Regions from separate parts of the Hoeflea sp. CAU 1731 genome, predicted to be linked through region 2. Evidence: predicted binding sites of a transcription regulator. Region 2 holds the regulator's gene; the other holds the start of a gene.
What was found. The regulator LexA, encoded in region 2, represses DNA repair genes until DNA is damaged. The targets are predictions, from matches to a motif close to TGTTCNNNNTGTGTTCNG.
Positions count from the first base shown of each region.

Region 1 (9,421 bases), on a different contig from region 2:
TGCAGGTGACCGAGGTGGCCGATGCAGAGACCTGCGACTTCGAAGATGAAGATCGAGTTGCCGTCCTTCTCGAAGCCCGAAAAGACCGATCTGATATCGGTTGTGACATTGCGGACATAGGCGTCGCCCACCACCAGACTGTGTTTGATCGGCCCGTCGCCCTCGGGGTTCCATCCGGTCAGCACATAGTCGATGGCGGGATCGGGGCTGGCGGTCCAGTGGCTGGAATGCGCCTTGTTCATCGTCACGACGGACGGGGGATCGCGAAAGCCGATATAGCCGTTGTAGTCGGTTGCGATGGTGACGCCTCCGGCGGTCTCAACGAAATAGGTGGAGTGCGTTACATAGGTAAAACGCACATGATTTCTTTCCACCGGCTCGCCATTGACCGGCTGCGCCTGTGGGCGGGTTTGCCGGCCGGCGATCGCCTGGCAGATTGAGACCGCCCGCGGCGCTTCGTCGACGCTGCTCTGGATCTGCAGCGGTTGTGTGCTCATCCCGCTCGTGAAGAGAAAAATCGCAATGACGGCCAGCGCCTGGCCTGAGTTCCGCATGAAGTTCGTCATGGTCCCTGCCCCGTCTGATCGATCCCGTATGAAGAAGAATAGGTAAGTATGCGCCGCAGTCCATAGGCAGCGACTCTCTTTTGATCAAAGCATGCTGGCGGCGCGCGCCTCGAAGGAATGTGACGCGCGACAGCGGGTCCTTCTGGACGACATCTGCGTCTTTGCCTATAAGGCGGCAAATTTCACAATAAGACTTTGGACGGAGCGCCATGGCAGGCCATTCGAAATTCAAGAACATAATGCACCGCAAGGGACGTCAGGACGCCCAGCGCTCGAAGCTGTTCTCCAAACTTTCAAAGGAAATCACCGTCGCCGCCAAGATGGGCGGGGGGGACATCGAGGGTAATCCGCGGCTCCGCCTGGCGGTGCAGAACGCCAAGGGCCAGTCGATGCCCAAGGACAATATCCAGCGCGCCATCAACAAAGGCGCCGGCGGCGACAGCGAAGACTACGAGGAAATCCGCTACGAGGGCTACGGCCCGGGCGGCATCGCCGTCATCGTCGAGGTGCTGACCGACAATCGCAATCGCTCGGCCTCCAACGTGCGCGCCTGCTTTACCAAGAACGGCGGAACGCTTGGCGAGACCGGATCGGTCGCCTTCATGTTTGATCGCGTGGGCGAAATCATCTACAAGCCGGAGGCGGGCGACGAGGACGCCATCATGGAAGCGGCGATCGAGGCGGGCGCTGACGATGTGCAGTCCGGCCCTGACGGACACGTTATAAGTTGCGCTTTCGAGGATATCGGTGACGTGTCGACGGCTCTGGAGGAGACGCTTGGCGAAGCTGAATCGGTCAAACCCGTCTGGAAGCCGCAAACCGAAACAGCAGTCGACGAGGACAAGGCGGGAACGTTGTTGAAGCTCATCGACGCGCTCGAAGACGATGACGACGTACAGAACGTCTACGCCAATTTCGACATTTCCGACGATGTGATGTCGAAACTCGCGACTGCCTGAATTTCCATTGTTCGCAGTGCTGTTTTGAACCCGGGTCGGTGCGCTGATCCGGGTTTTATTGTTAGTATTTACGAAATGTTTTTGTTTTGTTCGCATCTGTATGCCATAGCTGACAATAACGAACGGGCTTGAAGAGAGGTCATGGCGCACCAAGACACCTGTCGAATCATCGGAATCGATCCCGGCTTGAGACGCACCGGCTGGGGCGTTGTCGAGAGTCTGGGCAACGGGTTGCGGTTTGTGGCTTCCGGCACGGTGCGTTCCGACGGCAGCCTGGATCTGGCGTCGCGGCTGTGCCAGTTGCACGAGGGGCTGACGGAGATACTTCATGCTTATCGTCCCGATGAAGCGGCGGTGGAGGCGACTTTCGTCAACAAGGATGCGTCCGCCACCCTCAAGCTCGGACAGGCGCGGGGCGTGGCCCTGCTGGTGCCCGGGCTTGCGGGGCTCAAAGTCTCCGAATATGCCCCGAATGCGGTCAAGAAATCCGTGATCGGCGTCGGACATGGCGACAAGAAGCAAATCCACATGATGGTGCGGGTTTTGATGCCGCGCGCGGAGTTCGACACCGACGACGCCGCCGACGCGCTCGCCATCGCCATTTGTCACGCCCACAACAGGAAAAGCGCGGATTTACAGATGCGGATTGCCGCCGGCTGATGAAAGAAGACGAATGATCGGAAAGCTCAAGGGAACAATCGAGGAAATCGGGGAGGATCACGTTCTCATCGATGTACACGGCGTGTGTTATGTCGTCTTCTGTTCGGCGCAAACGCTGGCCGGGCTCGGTTCCGTCGGCGAAGCGGTGACGCTGCAGATCGAGACATTCGTGCGCGAGGACCAGCTCAAGCTTTACGGTTTCGCCTCGGCGATCGAGCGGGAATGGTTCCGGCTGCTGCAAAGCGTGCAGGGGGTCGGCGCCAAGGTTGCGCTTGCCGTTCTATCCACCCTGTCGGCGCCGGATCTGGCCAATGCGGTCGCGCTGCAAGACAAGGCGATGGTGGCCCGGGCGCCAGGCATCGGACCCAAGGTGGCGCAACGCATCGTCACCGAACTGAAGAACAAGGCGCCGGCCTTTGCGGGCGACGCCGGCATGGCGATCGGCCTGAAACAGCAGATCGGCGACGGCGTGGCGAGCGGTCCGGTCAGCGATGCGGTTTCAGCGCTTGCAAATCTCGGCTATTCGAGAGACCAGGCGGCCTCGGCCGTCGCGGCGGCGCTCAAGCACGCCGGCGAGAATACGGATTCGGCCGCTCTCATCAGGCTTGGCCTGCGGGAGTTGGCGCAGTGACGGGACAATTGGACTGAACCATGAGTGAGCCGAACAGGATCGTGTCCGGAGAGCGTCGCGGCGAAGACGTGGAAACATCGCTGCGGCCGCAGACGCTTGACGATTTCGTCGGTCAGGCGGACGCCCGTTCCAACCTCAAGGTGTTCATAGAGGCGGCGAGAGGCCGCGAGGAAGCGCTCGATCACGTACTTTTCGTGGGTCCTCCGGGGCTCGGCAAGACGACGCTCGCCCAGATCATGGCGCGGGAGCTGGGCGTCAATTTCAGATCCACTTCCGGGCCGGTTATCGCCAAGGCGGGGGACCTTGCAGCGCTTCTGACGAACCTCGAAGACCGCGACGTGCTTTTTATCGACGAGATCCACAGATTGAATCCGGCGGTGGAGGAGATTCTTTACCCGGCGATGGAGGATTTCCAGCTCGATTTGATCATCGGCGAGGGGCCGGCCGCGCGGTCCGTCAAGATCGAACTGGCCCGTTTCACGCTCGTCGCCGCCACCACGCGGCTCGGTCTTCTCACGACGCCTTTGCGAGACCGGTTCGGAATTCCGGTGCGTCTGAATTTCTACACTATCGCGGAGCTCGAACATATCGTCAAACGCGGCTCGCGCATGATGGGGTTACCGATAACCGATGACGGCGCGCTCGAGATCGCCCGTCGGGCACGCGGCACGCCGCGCATCGCAGGCCGCCTGCTGCGGCGCGTGCGTGACTTTGCGGAAGTCGCCAAGGCCGAATCCGTGACAAAACAGATCGCCGACGAAGCCTTGACCCGCCTTGCGGTCGACCAGAAAGGCCTCGACCAGCTCGATATCCGGTATCTCGGGATGATCGCTGGCAATTTCGGAGGCGGGCCAGTGGGGATAGAAACCATTGCCGCTGGCCTGTCGGAACCGCGCGACGCGATCGAGGACATCATCGAGCCCTATCTGATCCAGCAGGGGCTAATTCAGCGCACGCCGCGCGGGCGCATCCTGACCGCCAACGCCTGGCGGCATCTTGGTCTCGACGTCCCGCGCGATCTGGCCCAGCAGCAGATCAGCCTCTTCCAGGAAGATCCGGAACGATAAGAACCCGCGCGCTCAGCGCGTCAGCATGCCGGCCACGGATTTCTTCAGAAGAGGCAAACCACCCGGACGCCAGCCGAGGCCACGCAGTTTATCCGTATCCATAATGTTCGGCAGGCTATCCGACCGCCCCGGCAAGGCGTGCGAGCATCCGGTTTGGAGCCTGACCATGTCGAGCAGGTCATGGCGATCAACCAGAATATCGGACACGTTGAAGATTTCACCCGATACTGCCTCGACCGGTTTTTCGAGCAAAAGTGCGACGGCGCTGGCCACATCGACTCCGTGCACCTCGGTTCCGCAGCGCGCGCCGATCGGTTCTCCGGCCAGATAGTCCGCGAAGAGATCTTCCCATTTGTGCGTTGTGTCGGTCGGGGATTGGCCATAGACGCCGGTAATACGAAGACTGGCGACGGAAAGCGGTGAACTTCGCGAAAGCGTCTGAAGATGTATCTCACTGGCCCGCTTGACGGCGCCGTACTCGGTATCCGGATTACACGATGTGGTCTCGAACAGCTTCACGCCCTTCGGATGCTTGCCATAGACGGCCCGGGTCGAGAGAAAGACGCCGCGCTTCACGCCGCTCTCTGCCGCTGTCTCGAACAATTTTACGGTCGCATCGAGATTGCGCGCCCTGAAGCCCTCAACATCGTCGCCTTCACCGCCGCGGTAACGGCCAGGCACATGCGAGAAGGCCGCATGGACGAGGCAATCGAACCCCTCCATGACAGATGTGTAATCGGCGTCCGGATCGAGATCGAAAAGGTGGAAGTTGACTGCGCTGGAAAACAGGGTCGGATCGGGCTCGCGCCGACCGGCGATTGTGACATCGTGGCCGTCGGCGGCAAGTCGGCGAACGATAAAACGCCCGACGAGACCGCTTCCTCCCGTTACAAGGATTCGCATCAGTCCTGTCCGGTTGGGTTGGCGAGGTTGGCGATGTCGGGAATATTCTCTCCGGAATAATAAGCCTTCCAGAGTTCGATCAGAGGCGCCAGGTGTTCAGCCTTCGGATTGTCCTTTTCCCAAGGCTTTTCGTACTGGTAATGCAAGACGCCAATCGATTTCCAGTCCCAGAGTTCAGGCAGGTTGAACCAGACATATTGAAGCATGTTGTAGAAGACCGGCAGTCCGTGCCATTCACCGAAATAGTCCTGGAGGAAGGTCTGGTCCGTGCGCCGCCAGAAGGCGTCGGGCGAATCGAGCTTCTGCATCATGTCTGCGAAGGTGTCGTCAGACGGTCGCGCCACGAAGACGCCGGAATTCAGCCGGTGAAAATCGGCGACCGTCTCATAGACGTTCGGCGCCGCCGAGAATTCCGGATAGGCGAACAGCCTGTCGATGTTGCGCAGGACCAGCGCGTCGGCGTCAATGAAGACGCAGCGCTCGTATTGCGTCATTTGCCACAGCCTCAGCTTGACGAAATTGTCGAGCGGCGTGTGGAAACCGGGCTTGCGCCCTTTGGTGAACGGCGAATTGGCGTGCAGTTTCGCGCGCGCATGCCGATCATTGAACGCATCGGACGTGGGCAGGAGATCCGCCGCGACAAGACGCGCGCCAAGCGCGGAAATTGGCGCCAGATCGTCAGCCGAGACGCCTCCGGTATGCAGCACGACGATGTCGGCCTGGGGTCCCGTCAGTCGTATCGATCTGACGAGGGCGAGCGCGCCGCCGGCGTAGTCGGCGTTGGTGACGAGCGTCACGTAGGCGAAGCGATGTGCCGCCGGCGCGTCCTCGCGAAGGCTATTTTCAGTCATGCCTGCGTCAGGAAGCCGATTTCAGGGCTTTGCCTTCCGGATCGGTGTTGAGCGTGGGCTTGATGTCCTTCGTCCACGCGGAGGCGGCCGGAATACGGCTACGATCGACGCGGTAAGCGAATTTCTTCGCGACATCGACGACTTCTTCCAGCAGACCTTCTTCCAGGGTGATCGGATTGAGACCAAGCTGAAGGAACTGATCGTTCTTGACAACCAGATCGTTCTCGGCCGCTTCCTTGCGCGGATTGGGGAGGTAGGCGATCTTCGCGTCGGCGATTCGCGCGACGATTTCGGCGAGGTCGCGCACACGGTGCGTTTCCGTCATCTGGTTGAAGATCTTGACCTTGTCGCCACGCCCGGGCGCGCTCTTCAGCGCCAGTTCGACGCAGCGCACGGAATCCTGGATATGGATGAAGGCGCGCGTCTGACCACCAGTGCCGTGTACTGTCAGCGGATAGCCGATGGCGGCCTGGATCAGGAAGCGGTTCAGCACCGTTCCGTAGTCGCCATCATAGTCGAACCGGTTGATGAGCTGCGGGTGGCGCCGCGTCTGGTCGGTGTGCGTGCCCCAGACGATGCCCTGGTGCAGGTCGGTAATTCTCAGCCCATCATTCTTCGCATAGAACTGGAAGAGCAACTGATCCAGACACTTTGTCATGTGATAGATGGATCCCGGATTGGCGGGATACAGGATTTCCTGGGTTGCGGTGACGCCGTCCATCGTCTCGATGCCAACCGGCAGATAGCCTTCGGGAATGGCGGCCCCGACGGTCGAATAGCCGTAGACGCCCATGGTGCCGAGATGCACGAGATGCGCGTCCGTGTCGGTTTCGACAAGCGCGTTCAGCAAATTATGCGTCGCGTTGACATTATTGTTGACGGTGTAGTTCTTGTGCCGGTCGGATTTCATCGAATAGGGCGCGGCGCGCTGTTCGGCGAAGTGAACGATGGCGTCTGGCTGGTTTTCCGTCAGCCAGTTCTTCAGCACATCGTAATCCCGCGCAATGTCGATCAGGTGGAAATGGATGCGGCGGCCAGTTTCCTCATGCCATATGCGGGTCCGTTCCTGAATGGAGTCCATCGGCGTCAGCGACTGCACGCCCAGTTCCGTATCGATCCAACGCCGGCTCAGATTGTCGATGATATGGACGTCGTGTCCAAGTTGCGACAGGTGCAGCGATGTGGGCCAGCCGACGAATCCGTCGCCACCGAGAACAGCAATTTTCATCCAATTCATCTCCGTTTGCGCATCTGTGCGATGCATGGTCCGAAAGGCGACGACACGCCGTCAGCTTTCCGGTATCGGTCCACATCCGGAACCGCTGCGGCCTGCGCCGTCCGGTTCGCGCGGCAAATCCCCCGATTCCGAAAAGCGTTAGCGCCGGAATGTGTCAGGATTGCAATGGCTCTTTCCACAATTCGGCGGTCGCATCAAGCACTTGCCATTGCTCTTCCATCGGAAATATGGTCCGTCGGGTCGCGCAAAGGCGCTTGCAGAAGGAGGTTGCGTTGTCTCTCACGCTTGCGGGAACGATCACCGAAGACGGTCACCGGTTGATGCAGCGTGTCTATTACGAAGACACCGATTTTTCAGGCGTGGTCTATCATGCCCGCTACCTGCATTTCCTGGAGCGGGGTCGGACCGACTATCTGCGCTGCCTCGGAATTACCCAGGGCGATATGCGCATGGGAGACGAGGAAGGCAGCGCCGCCTTTGTCGTACGGCGCATGTTGATCGATTTCCTCGCCGCTGCCCGGATGGACGATATTGTCGAAATCCGAACCCGCACGCGCAGGGTCACCGGGGCCCGGCTGGAACTCGAACAGGAGATTGGGATCGGGGACAGGCTGCTCCTTACAGCCGCCGTCACCGTGGCTGTGGTCAACGGAGAAGGTCGGGTCAGACGGCTGCCGGACGGCCTTTCCGCGCTATTCTCAGTCTGAAGTTGCAATCGGCGATAAAATGCCGCGAATGCCCGGTTTTATTGTCATAACCTGTCATTAACCATAAATATGTCTTAATGATCGGGCGGAGGATGGCGCGATCGGTCGCGCCTTCCTTTGACCAAAGTTTGTCGCGACACAAATTGGCGGGTGAGTGGACATATCGGATTTTTCAATCTGCCGAATATTGCGTGGATATGCGCGATTTGACGCCGGTTTTTAAGGTGCGCGCATTGTCCGGACGCTCGGATTCGAAGGTAAGTTGAATGGAACAGGTAGGATTGGCTGCTACAGGTGACATCACTCTGTGGTCGCTGTTCATGCAGGCGGGCATTGTCGTCAAGATTGTCATTCTCGGATTGATCGTCGCATCGATCTGGACGTGGGCGATCATTGTCGACAAATCTTTTAGTTATGGGCGCACGCGTCGCCAGTATGACCGTTTCGAGCAGGTGTTCTGGTCGGGGCAGTCTCTGGAAGAGCTTTATCAGTCCTTGCAGGATCGCACGACGACCGGCATGGGCACGATTTTCGTCTCGGCGATGCGGGAGTGGAAAAAATCTTTCGAGCGCGGCGCTCGCACTCCGATGGGCTTGCAGATGCGTATCGACAAGGCGATGGATGTCGCGCTCGCCAGGGAAACGGAGGGCCTTGAGGCCCGGCTCGGTTCGCTCGCGTCGATCGGCGCTTCAGCGCCGTTCATCGGCCTGTTCGGAACGGTCGTCGGAATCATGACGTCCTTCCAGGCGATCGCTGGCTCTAAATCGACGAACCTCGCTGTTGTAGCTCCCGGCATCGCCGAGGCGCTGCTGGCCACCGCCATCGGTCTCCTTGCGGCCATCCCCGCGGTCATCGCCTACAACAAGTTTTCCGCGGATGCGGGCAAGCTGACGGCGCGCATGGAAGGTTTCGCAGACGAGTTTTCGGGCATCCTGTCTCGTCAGATCGACGAACGCATGCAGTCCCGCCAGGCGGCGGAGTAGGAGTTTCAACCATGGCTATCGCCACGGGAAGCATGATGGGCGCCAAGCGAGGCCGGCCTTCAGGACGTCGCGGCCGGCGCATGGCGCCGATGGCGGAGATCAACGTCACGCCGTTTGTTGACGTCATGCTTGTTCTTTTGATCATCTTCATGGTCGCGGCGCCGCTCCTGACGGTCGGCGTTCCCATCGATTTGCCGGAGACCGACGCGAGCGCGCTCAATTCCGAGACCCAGCCGATCACCATTTCCGTGAACGATCAGGGCCAGATTTTCCTTCAGGAAACCGAGGTGCCATTCGACGAGATCGTCGCCAAACTCCAGGCGATTGCGACGACCGGCTATCAGGAGCGCATCTATGTGCGCGGTGACCGTAATGCCGACTACGGAACGGTGATGAAGGTCATGGCGCGCATCTCGTCCGCCGGATATCGCAATCTTGGCCTCGTTACGCTCCAGGAGCAGGAGGGGTGAACCCAGTCAATGAAGATTGGCCTCACCATATCCACGATATTGCACGCCGTCCTTCTCGGTTGGGGCCTGATCGTCCTGGCGCCTCCAAAGTCGCATGACGTGGCTGATGTCGAGGCGCTTCCGGTCGATATCATTCCCGTATCGTCGATCACCCAGGTCCAGCAGGGCGTGAAAGAGGAACCGGAGCGCGAGATCGCTGCGCCCTTGCCCACGGTGCGCCCGGAGCCGGTCGAGGACGCCCAGACCATTGGAAACAACACCGTGGACCTGAAATCGGCGGATACCGAAAAACAGGCCGACCTTACGGTCGAGAAGGCGATTGAGACCGCCTCTGCGCCGGCCAGCGAACCGGCGCCTGTTCCCGAGCCCAAAGTCAAAGTAGAGCCG
Region 1 covers NZ_JBDQQS010000003.1:281,765-291,185, reverse strand. The annotation lists gene AAFN47_RS07745 (MBL fold metallo-hydrolase) at 1-566, opposite strand, end outside; gene AAFN47_RS07740 (YebC/PmpR family DNA-binding transcriptional regulator) at 776-1,525, shown strand; gene ruvC (crossover junction endodeoxyribonuclease RuvC) at 1,667-2,185, shown strand; gene ruvA (Holliday junction branch migration protein RuvA) at 2,199-2,816, shown strand; gene ruvB (Holliday junction branch migration DNA helicase RuvB) at 2,837-3,883, shown strand; gene AAFN47_RS07720 (NAD-dependent epimerase/dehydratase family protein) at 3,896-4,786, opposite strand; gene AAFN47_RS07715 (glycosyltransferase) at 4,786-5,637, opposite strand; gene AAFN47_RS07710 (NAD-dependent epimerase/dehydratase family protein) at 5,645-6,865, opposite strand; gene ybgC (tol-pal system-associated acyl-CoA thioesterase) at 7,102-7,581, shown strand; gene tolQ (protein TolQ) at 7,848-8,564, shown strand; gene tolR (protein TolR) at 8,597-9,034, shown strand; gene tolA (cell envelope integrity protein TolA) at 9,044-9,421, shown strand, end outside.
Region 1: ruvC (crossover junction endodeoxyribonuclease RuvC) is a predicted target of LexA. The motif match lies at 1,602-1,619, and genes of this name have one in related genera.

Region 2 (9,421 bases):
GGCGTCTCGCCAAGCGTCTCGCAGGCTCTCGGTCCAAAGGCGCTCGCCAAGCTCGCGCGCCGCAATCCAGGCGCCAAGTTGCGCATGGACACGTTGTCGCTAACCCAGATCAAGGACTATCTCTGGCTTGCGGAAGGCGATTGCGTCGTCACCATCTATCCCGTGAACGACGCCATGATCGTGTCCCAGAAAATCGCCGAAATCTCGATGGCCTGCATCGTTCCGCGCGACCATCCGATGGCCAACAATGAAAGCGTGTACATCGACCAGCTTGCCGACGAGCGTCTTATTTTCTTTCACCCCAACACGCCGCACGGGCGCTGGGTGAAGGACATGTTCGAGGAACGCGACATCAAGCCGAACATCACCATCGAGACCCGTTTTGCGGAGAGCGCCATCTCTTTGATGTACGAGGATTTCGGCATCGCGATTGTCGATGAATTGACGGCGACCGGCGTCAGGGACCCCGACATCAAGCCCATTCCCTTCGCAGATGGACCGCGGCTTCCGGTTCTCCTGCATCATCACAAGGACCATGGCGCACGGCGGGTCATCGAAACCATCCGGGAAAGCCTCACCGAGGCGGCGCGTGAAATCGGGCTGGAATTCGTGACATAGCTTTACGCTATGCCGGCTCGTTGATTTTGTGCTGGCGACTGTCCGGTCTTCAAGCAAGTTTCCCCCGGTCAAACGGAGATGATCGGAATGAAAATACCGGGAGGAGCCAGGAGCCTGCTATCGGCTGCTGCGGACACCGACTTGCCTTTCGCCCTGTGGCGCAGGCCGGATGCGGTTCACTGGGAGGCGCTCGTTAGCTGCAACGGTTTGACGAAACGGCCGGTGTTTACAAAAACGCATGAGCGGCCTTTCTTCGCGATCAATCGCGTCGATGTCGAAGACGCCAACCTTGCGGACGCCATTGAAGGCGATGTCCGGCTGGACAAGGACGGCGTCAAATTCTGGACCGGAGACGCCTACGGCGACGACCCCGTTTCCGACCATCAAAAAAGACTGCTGGAGCTCGCCGATGACCGGATGGATGTTCCCGTCCAGTCGCGCGCCAATGTTGACGGACCGCTTGCGACCGATCGCCAGACTTATGAGTTGCTGGTGGAGCGCTGCGTGCAGCAGATCAAGGCGGGCCGCATGCGCAAGCTCGTCACGTCGCGCGTGGAAAACCGCGCGCTGTCGCCGGAATATGATCTGCTCGATATGGCAGAACGGCTCGCCGCCAAGCTGCCGTCCGCATTCGTCGCGCTCGTTCACCTGCCTGAAACCGGAAGCTGGCTCGTTGGAACGCCGGAGATCCTGCTTTCGTCCACGCCGGATGGCGTTGACACCATGGCGCTTGCCGGAACGCAGTGGGTCGGGCCGGATCCGGATCTAAGAAACATTGGCTGGCCGGACGGTTTGATCGAGGAACAGGCGCTCGTCAGCAACTATATTCGGCGCGCATTCCTGGAGCAGGGCATCGACGATTTCGAAGAGGTCGGACCGCGCACGGTTTCGGCGGCCAATCTGGTGCATCTCAGAACGATTTTCCGCAGAAGCGCGGACAGCCTCGACGCCGACCGGCTGGCGGGCCTCCTGCGCAGCCTGCATCCGACATCGGCCGTCTGCGGCATGCCGAAGCCGCCCGCGATTGAATTCCTGAAGCGGTTTGAAGGCTACGATCGCGGCTACTACACCGGCTATCTCGGACCAGTCGACTGGGACGGCTCGACAAAGCTCTACGTGAACCTGCGCACCGCGCAAATTCTCGGGCAGGAAATCAGCCTCTATGTCGGGGGCGGAATTGTTGAGACATCAAACCCCGCCCGCGAATGGATCGAGACGGTCGAAAAGACCAAGACGGTCGGGTCGATTATCTGAATATGGAGCGAGCAGGCCGGACCTGCTCGCTTGTTCCTAGTTGTAGGTGCGAATAAGCCCGACGAGCTTGCCCTGGATCTTGACCTGGTCCGGTCCGAAGATCCGCGTTTCGTAGGCGGGGTTGGCGGCCTCCAGCGCAATGGATGCGCCCTTGCGCCGAAAGCGCTTGAGCGTGGCTTCCTCTTCGTCGACCAGGGCGACGACGATCTCGCCGGGATTGGCCGTCGACGCGTTCTTGATCACAACCGTATCGCCGTCAAAGATGCCTGCCTCGATCATCGAGTCGCCCTTGACCTCGAGCGCATAGTGCTCGCCATTGCCGAGCATTTCCGGGGGAACGTTGATGTTGTGGGTGTTGTTCTGGATTGCGGATATCGGCACGCCGGCTGCGATGCGGCCCATGACAGGCACGCTGACGGACGAATTCGCCGCTTCCTTCGGCGCTTCCCGCACCAGTTTGGGATGCGTCTTGCCGAGGCTGCCTTCAATAACGCTTGGGGAGAAGCCCTTGCGCGGATGCAATCCCTGCGCAGCCATTTCCGGAAGCCTGATGACTTCCAGCGCTCTTGCGCGATTGGGCAGGCGGCGAATGAAGCCGCGTTCCTCAAGCGCTGTAATCAGACGGTGGATGCCCGATTTCGACGCGAGATCCAGCGCGTCCTTCATTTCATCAAATGACGGCGGTATGCCGGATTCCTTCATCCGCTCGTGAATGAACAGAAGCAGTTCGTGCTGCTTGCGCGTTAACATGCCCAATCCTCCGAATCGGCGAAACAAATACAGAACATACACTATATGTTCCATTTGTGTTCTGCAAGTGTATTGCGCAATTTGGTTAAGAATGGATTGAAAAGCGATCGCGCCGACGCACAGGGGTGCGTCGGCGCTCTTGATTTTGACAATGGAAAGCTGTCCGCCGCAGTCGACGCTGCGATCCTATTTCACCGGAAAAGGAATGCGCAGGTTGAGCGTTCCGCCATAGGACGTGGAGTCCTCATTGTAGGCGGCGGTGAACCGGCCTGTCAGGCTGGCCTTGCCGTCGAAGTCGATGGCGAGTTCGGCGCCGCCGGTGAAGAACGTCCCGTCGATATCGCCCGGTCCCGCAAAGCTCGTCGAGGAGCCAATCGCAGACACCGCGAAGGCGTCGTCGCTGAAGCCGGCGAAGGACACGCCGGCGAAGGGCTTGAACCGGATCGTGTTGCCGCCTGACTGCATTTCGAAGGGCAGGCCGGCTTCCAGCGTCCCGAAATAATAGGCCGAATCCCGCGCGCCGATCGTCGCGCCGTCGAAACCGGACACCCGGTAGCTGTCGGCCCGGTTCCAGAGCGCTCCGGCCTGACCAAGCACTTCCAGACCGACATAGCCGCCCATTTCGGACGCCGGTATTTCATAGGCGAACCCGCCGGTCGTCGCCAGGAATGATCCGTCTCCCGAGCCGCTGCCGGTGCGATAGTCGGGGCTCGACAGGCTGGTCTGTGTGACGCCGCCTAAAATGGCGGCATTCAGCGTGAACCGGCTGTTCGGAAAGTAGAAGGCGCGAACGCCGCCAAAGCCGGACGTCAGGTCCGTGTCGTGTTCGCCGTCGTCGATGCGTGAAGAATAGGACGCGCCCCCGCCGAACAGGCCGATGCTCCACATGGCGTTCACTGCATGATCATACCCGCCGACGCCGCCTCCGCCGGATGTGTCATAGCCGCTGTAAACGGTGGATGATCCGAAATCCGCTGCGCTGCCGAATCCGGTCAGCCAGAAGCCGCTTTCTCCGGCTTCAGGGCGGTCGTGATACAGCGTGCCGGTCATGTCGAAGAAGAAAGAACGCATCAGCGCGTTGCCGCTCTGGAAGGGCGTGGGATCGATCGTTACGATTTGTGTTGACGTCACGATCGCCGCAAAGCCGTTGAGATCGACGATTTCCGGCGCAGAGACGAAATTGACAAGCGATGCAACCGGGCTGTCAACGCTGAAACTGTCCGTGCCGTCGCCGAGGTCGACAAGCCCGACGATCCGCGAGCCGGTCCCGATCTGCAATGCGTCGTCGCCTTCGCCGAGATTGATGGCGACGCCGCCAAAGCCTTCGAGATAACCGTAATTGTAGATGGTTTGCGATTGCGTGTTGAGGGGATCGGTGTTGACCGCATGGTAGCCGATAATGCTGCCGGTGTTCGTGATGTAGGACGGCGCTGCGCCATCTTCATCGAAATCGACGCCGTCTTGCGAATCGATACCGCCGTTCTCCACCTCGATGCGGCCGGTGTTCAGCACCACACCGTCGTCGAAGTCGATGCCGTCCTGCGGATCGCCGGCGTTGTAGGGAATATAGATCGAGCCGTTGTTTTCGATCCAGGAATCGGTTGCCGTGTGAATGCCGTCGTCAAGGGCGGTGATCGAGCCGTTGTTGATGACCACGGCGCCGTCCGCATCCAGGTTTATGCCTTCGTCTGTGGCGTAGATCGCGCCATTGTTGATCGCGGTGCTGTCCAATTCCGCCTGAATGCCGTCGTCGGAGGCGTTCAGTGTTCCGTCATTGACGATAAAAGCGCCGTCACCGGCGTTTATTCCATCGCCGTCATAGGCGGTGACATCGCCCGAATTGTAGACTTCGCCGTTTTCCGCGACCTGAATGCCGTCGTCATATCCGATCGCCACGCCTTCATTCCTGATGTAGCCGTTATCCTCGGCCTTGAGGGCGTCGCCGTCATAAGCGGTCACGGTTCCCGTATTGATGATCTCGCCGTCATGCTCGATCTGGATCCCGTCATCGGAACCGGTGGCCGTTCCTTCGTTGAGGATAGAGGCGCCGTCGGCGGCCTTCAGGGCGTCGCCGTCATTCGCGGTGACGGTTCCCTCGTTGATGATTTCTCCACCATCCTCGATCTGCACGCCGTCGTCCGCTCCGATGATTTCACCGGTTTCGCTGTTGAGGACATAGGCGTCGTCATCGACGTTGACGCCATCGCCATTGCCGTCGATGACGCCGTTGTTCGTGACGCTGGCGTCGTCGCCGCCCTGCACGCCATGCTCGCCGCCGCCAGACAATATCGTTCCGTCATTGGTCAGCGTTCCATTATCGCCAAACCGGAATCCACGGTCTCCGCCGCCGTCCACGACGGCGCCTTCCTCCACGATAACCGTCACGTCCTCAACATTCTCGTCAACGAAGCCGGTGCTTGGACCGGTGCAGATCACCGTTTGTCCGTCGGTCGGCGAGGCTGGGTCGCAATCGGCCCGGGCGGCGGATACGGAGGTGAGTGTCAAGCAAGCGACGCCACACAGAAGTTGCGCCGCATGTGACGCCAAAGAACTTGATTTCATGTATTCCCCCGACTGGATATATGATGATCTGCTGGAACCAGCAGGACTTTTGTAGGGTGGCTGCATGACAGTTATGCGACAGTTTGATGATCGCGGACTGTCTGGCGCCGCGACGGTTCTGCCGGAACGAAATCGGAACAAAAAAGATTCATTGACCGGTCGGTCGGTTTAAGTGCTATTGTCAACGGTGCGCAGGGAGGAGACGCCAATGAGCGACGATTCAGTCAGGGTCGAAAAGCAGGACGGGTATGTCGTGATCACACTCGACAGGCCGGACAAGCTCAACGCCTTCAATGAAGCTCAGCATGTCAGCCTGAAAGAGGCGCTCATCGAGGCGGAAGAGGATCCTGCGTGCCGCGCAATCCTGCTCACAGGCGCGGGCCGCGGCTTTTGCGCCGGGCAGGATCTCTCAGAGCGCGATCCCTCCCAGGGCGAGATCGACCTCGGTCTCACTATCGATTCCTGGTACAACCCTCTCGTCCGCAGGATCCGTTCCATCGGCAAGCCCGTGATCTGCGCCGTGAACGGCGTGGCCGCCGGGGCAGGGGCCAATATCGCGCTCGCCTGCGACATCGTGCTTGCCGCGCGCTCGGCGAAATTTATTCAGGCGTTTTCTCGCATCGGCCTGGTGCCGGACAGCGGCGGAACATGGACCGTGCCGAACCTCATTGGCGAAGCGCGCGCCAAGGCGATCATGTTCACCGGCGAGCCGGTGTCGGCGGAACAGGCGGCCGACTGGGGCATGATCTGGAAAGTCGTGGACGACGACGGGCTCATGGCGGAAGCCGCCGGTCTCGCGGCTAGCCTCGCCAAAGGTCCGACAAGAAGCCTCGGTCTCATGAAGGGCCTGATACAGCAGGCTGGCGACAACACGCTCGACGAGCAGCTTGATCTGGAGCGCGATACGCAAAGGGAAGTTGGCCGCGGAACGGACTACGCCGAAGGCGTGCGCGCCTTCATCGAGAAGCGTCCGGCGAAATTTACGGGGCGATAGACCATGACGAACGATAGCGCCCAGAAGCCGAGTTCGGCGGAAGATCTGGCGAACGCCAGCGCCGAGGCGATGTGGCGGGAGGACCGCGCCTCCAAGCATATGGGCATGGAGATCGTTGATATCGGTCCGGGTCGCGCGACTTTGCGGATGCCGGTGCAGGACCACATGGTCAACGGGCTGGATATCTGTCACGGCGGTTTCGTCTTCACCTTGGCGGACAGCACGTTCGCCTTCGCCTGCAACAGCTACAACCAATATGCTGTCGCACAGCATTGCGCAGTCTCGTTCCTGCAGCCGGCGCGGCGCGGCGAGATGCTGACCGCAGTCGCGAGTGAGGTGCACAGGACAACGCGCAGCGGCATTTACGACATCCGGGTGACCAGGGACGACGGGACGGTTGTGGCTGAATTTCGCGGTCACTGCCGGACCATCAAGGGAACGCACGTGCCGGAGGCGGCTGAGTAGCAGACCGATCGGCGGAGGAGACAATGCAGACAAAAACGACAGGCGGGTACAGCGCCGGCCTTGATGCGATCGAAACGGCGTCAAGGGACGAAATTTCAGCCCTTCAGCTCTCGCGCATGCGCGAGACATTGCATCGCGCCTACGAGCACTCGCCATTCTACCGCAAAAGCTTTGACATGCATGGCGTCCATCCGGACGATCTCAATTCGCTCGACGATCTGTCGAAATTTCCCTTCACGGTGAAGCAGGACCTGAGGGACAATTATCCGTTCGGCATGTTCGCCGTGCCGCGGGAAAAGCTTGCGCGTCTTCACGCGTCTTCTGGCACCACCGGCAAGCCGACCGTGGTCGGCTATACGCTGGGCGATATCGACATGTGGGCGCAGATGGTCGCCCGGTCGATCTACGCCAGCGGCGGGCGGCCGGGCGACCTTGTGCATGTGTCCTACGGATACGGCCTGTTTACCGGCGGGCTTGGCGCCCATTACGGCGCCGAGAAGCTTGGCTGCACGGTTGTGCCGATTTCCGGCGGTATGACCGAACGGCAGGTGATGCTGATCGACGATTTCAAACCGCGCGTCATCATGGTCACGCCGTCATACATGCTCTCCATCCTCGACGAATTCCGCAATCAGGGTCTCGATCCGCGGGAAAGTTCGCTAAAAGTCGGCATTTTCGGCGCCGAGCCATGGACCAATTCCATGCGCGAAGAAATCGAAACGGCATTCGACATGGACGCCGTCGATATTTACGGCCTGTCCGAAATCATCGGGCCGGGCGTCGCCAATGAATGCGTTGAAACCAAGGACGGCCTGCACATCTGGGAAGATCATTTCTATCCGGAGGTCATCGATCCGCAGACGGGCGAAGTGTTGCCGGACGGCGAAATGGGGGAGCTTGTGTTCACTTCGCTGACCAAGGAAGCCTTCCCGATCATCCGCTATCGCACCCGAGATCTTACGCGATTGCTGCCGGGCACGGCCCGTTCGATGCGCAGAATGGAAAAGGTCACCGGCCGTTCAGACGACATGATGATCATCCGCGGCGTCAATGTGTTTCCGACACAGATCGAGGAGCAGATCCTCAAATGCCGGATCCTTGCGCCGCACTATCAGATCGAGCTTACGCGCGATGGGCGTATGGACCGTATGTCCATCAAGGTCGAGGCGAGCGGCTCCGGCCTGGGCGATGAAGACCGCAAGCAAGGCGCCAATGAGTTGCGTCACCACGTCAAGAGCGTCGTCGGAGTAACGGTCGAGGTCGAAGTGCTTGATCCGGGCGGCGTCGAAAGATCCGCCGGCAAGGCGCGGCGGGTCGTGGATTTGCGTAGCGCTTGATCGCGCAGCTCTTCGCGGCGATAAGTGCGGCATGAGCGAAGCCGCACACAGCCATCTTGAACGATTGATAGACGCCTTTCACGGGCAGGAGCGCATCCGCGTCTGGTCGCTGGTCATCACGATTTTCGGCGACGCCGTCAATCCGCGCGGTGGCGAACTCTGGCTCGGATCCCTCCAGGAATTGATGTCCCGACTACGCGTCGAACCAAGCGCGCTGCGCGCCGCCATGTCGCGCCTGACCTCAGACGGATGGTTGCTGCGCATCCGCGAGGGACGCAACAGCTATTACCGTCTGGCCGAAGCCGGTCAGGTTGAATTCGCCGAGGCGACGACCCGGATCTATGCGCCCGGTCCCGTGTCCTGGGACGGTCAGTGGACAATCATCCTTTCGAATGGCCCAAACGACCGGAAGCGTGAGGCGCGGCGCTCGGCGTTGCAATCCGCCGGTTTCGGCGCCCTGTCGCGCGGTCTGTTCCTGCGTCCCTCGGATGGCGCGGAATCCATCGCGGCGCAACCGCACGAGTTCATCTTCTCGGCGCGCCTTCGTGAGGATTCCAATGTCGGCGCCTTGATCGAAAAAGCCTGGTCGGAGGTCGACGCGCAGCGCTCCTATGCGTCCTTTGCGCAGGATTTTCGCCCGCTCGACGTTGCGTTGCGCGCGAAGAACGATCTGGATCCGTTGTCATCCATGGCGGCCCGTACGCTGTTGATCCATGCATTCCGCCGCGCCGCCCTGCGCGATCCCAACCTGCCGCCGGAACTGACGCCGGACGCCTGGAAGGCGGATGAAGCGCGCCGGATCGCGTCGTCCATCTACAGCGCCATCGCCGGGGCAAGCGAACGCTGGCTCGACGAGTGCAAACGATCCGGCGACAGGACGCTCGAACCGCCTGCAATCGATATCAGTCGCAGATTTCGCGCGCCGTCCGCGTAATTCGTTACGAAAAAACCATTGAATTATTATATTTCGTAACATATAAATTGGAGCGAGGATGAGGAGCACGCTTCCATGTATTCGCAGGGATTGATTGGCGCTGACGGCCGTACCGACGAAGACGAAGCCTTTCTACAGGCGTTTCAGGACCGTATTGACGCTGAATTGAAGATCGAACCGAACGATCCGATGCCGGAAGGCTATCGCAAGACGCTGGTTCGCCAGATTTCACAGCACGCGCACTCCGAAATCATCGGCATGCAGCCGGAAGGCAACTGGATCACGCGCGCGCCGACGCTGCGTCGCAAGGCGGCGTTGCTCGCCAAGGTGCAGGATGAGGGCGGTCACGGTCTCTATCTCTACTCGGCGGCCGAAACGCTCGGCGTCAGCCGCGAGGAAATGACCGATCAGCTTCTGTCGGGCGCCGCCAAGTATTCCTCCATCTTCAACTATCCGACGTTGACCTGGGGCGACATCGGCGCAATCGGCTGGCTGGTCGACGGCGCC
Region 2 covers NZ_JBDQQS010000001.1:707,010-716,430, reverse strand. The annotation lists gene AAFN47_RS03425 (LysR family transcriptional regulator) at 1-618, shown strand, start outside; gene AAFN47_RS03420 (chorismate-binding protein) at 706-1,872, shown strand; gene lexA (transcriptional repressor LexA) at 1,909-2,622, opposite strand; gene AAFN47_RS03410 (autotransporter outer membrane beta-barrel domain-containing protein) at 2,809-5,127, opposite strand; gene paaG (2-(1,2-epoxy-1,2-dihydrophenyl)acetyl-CoA isomerase PaaG) at 5,393-6,178, shown strand; gene paaI (hydroxyphenylacetyl-CoA thioesterase PaaI) at 6,182-6,643, shown strand; gene paaK (phenylacetate--CoA ligase PaaK) at 6,667-7,980, shown strand; gene AAFN47_RS03390 (PaaX family transcriptional regulator) at 8,012-8,914, shown strand; gene paaA (1,2-phenylacetyl-CoA epoxidase subunit PaaA) at 8,990-9,421, shown strand, end outside.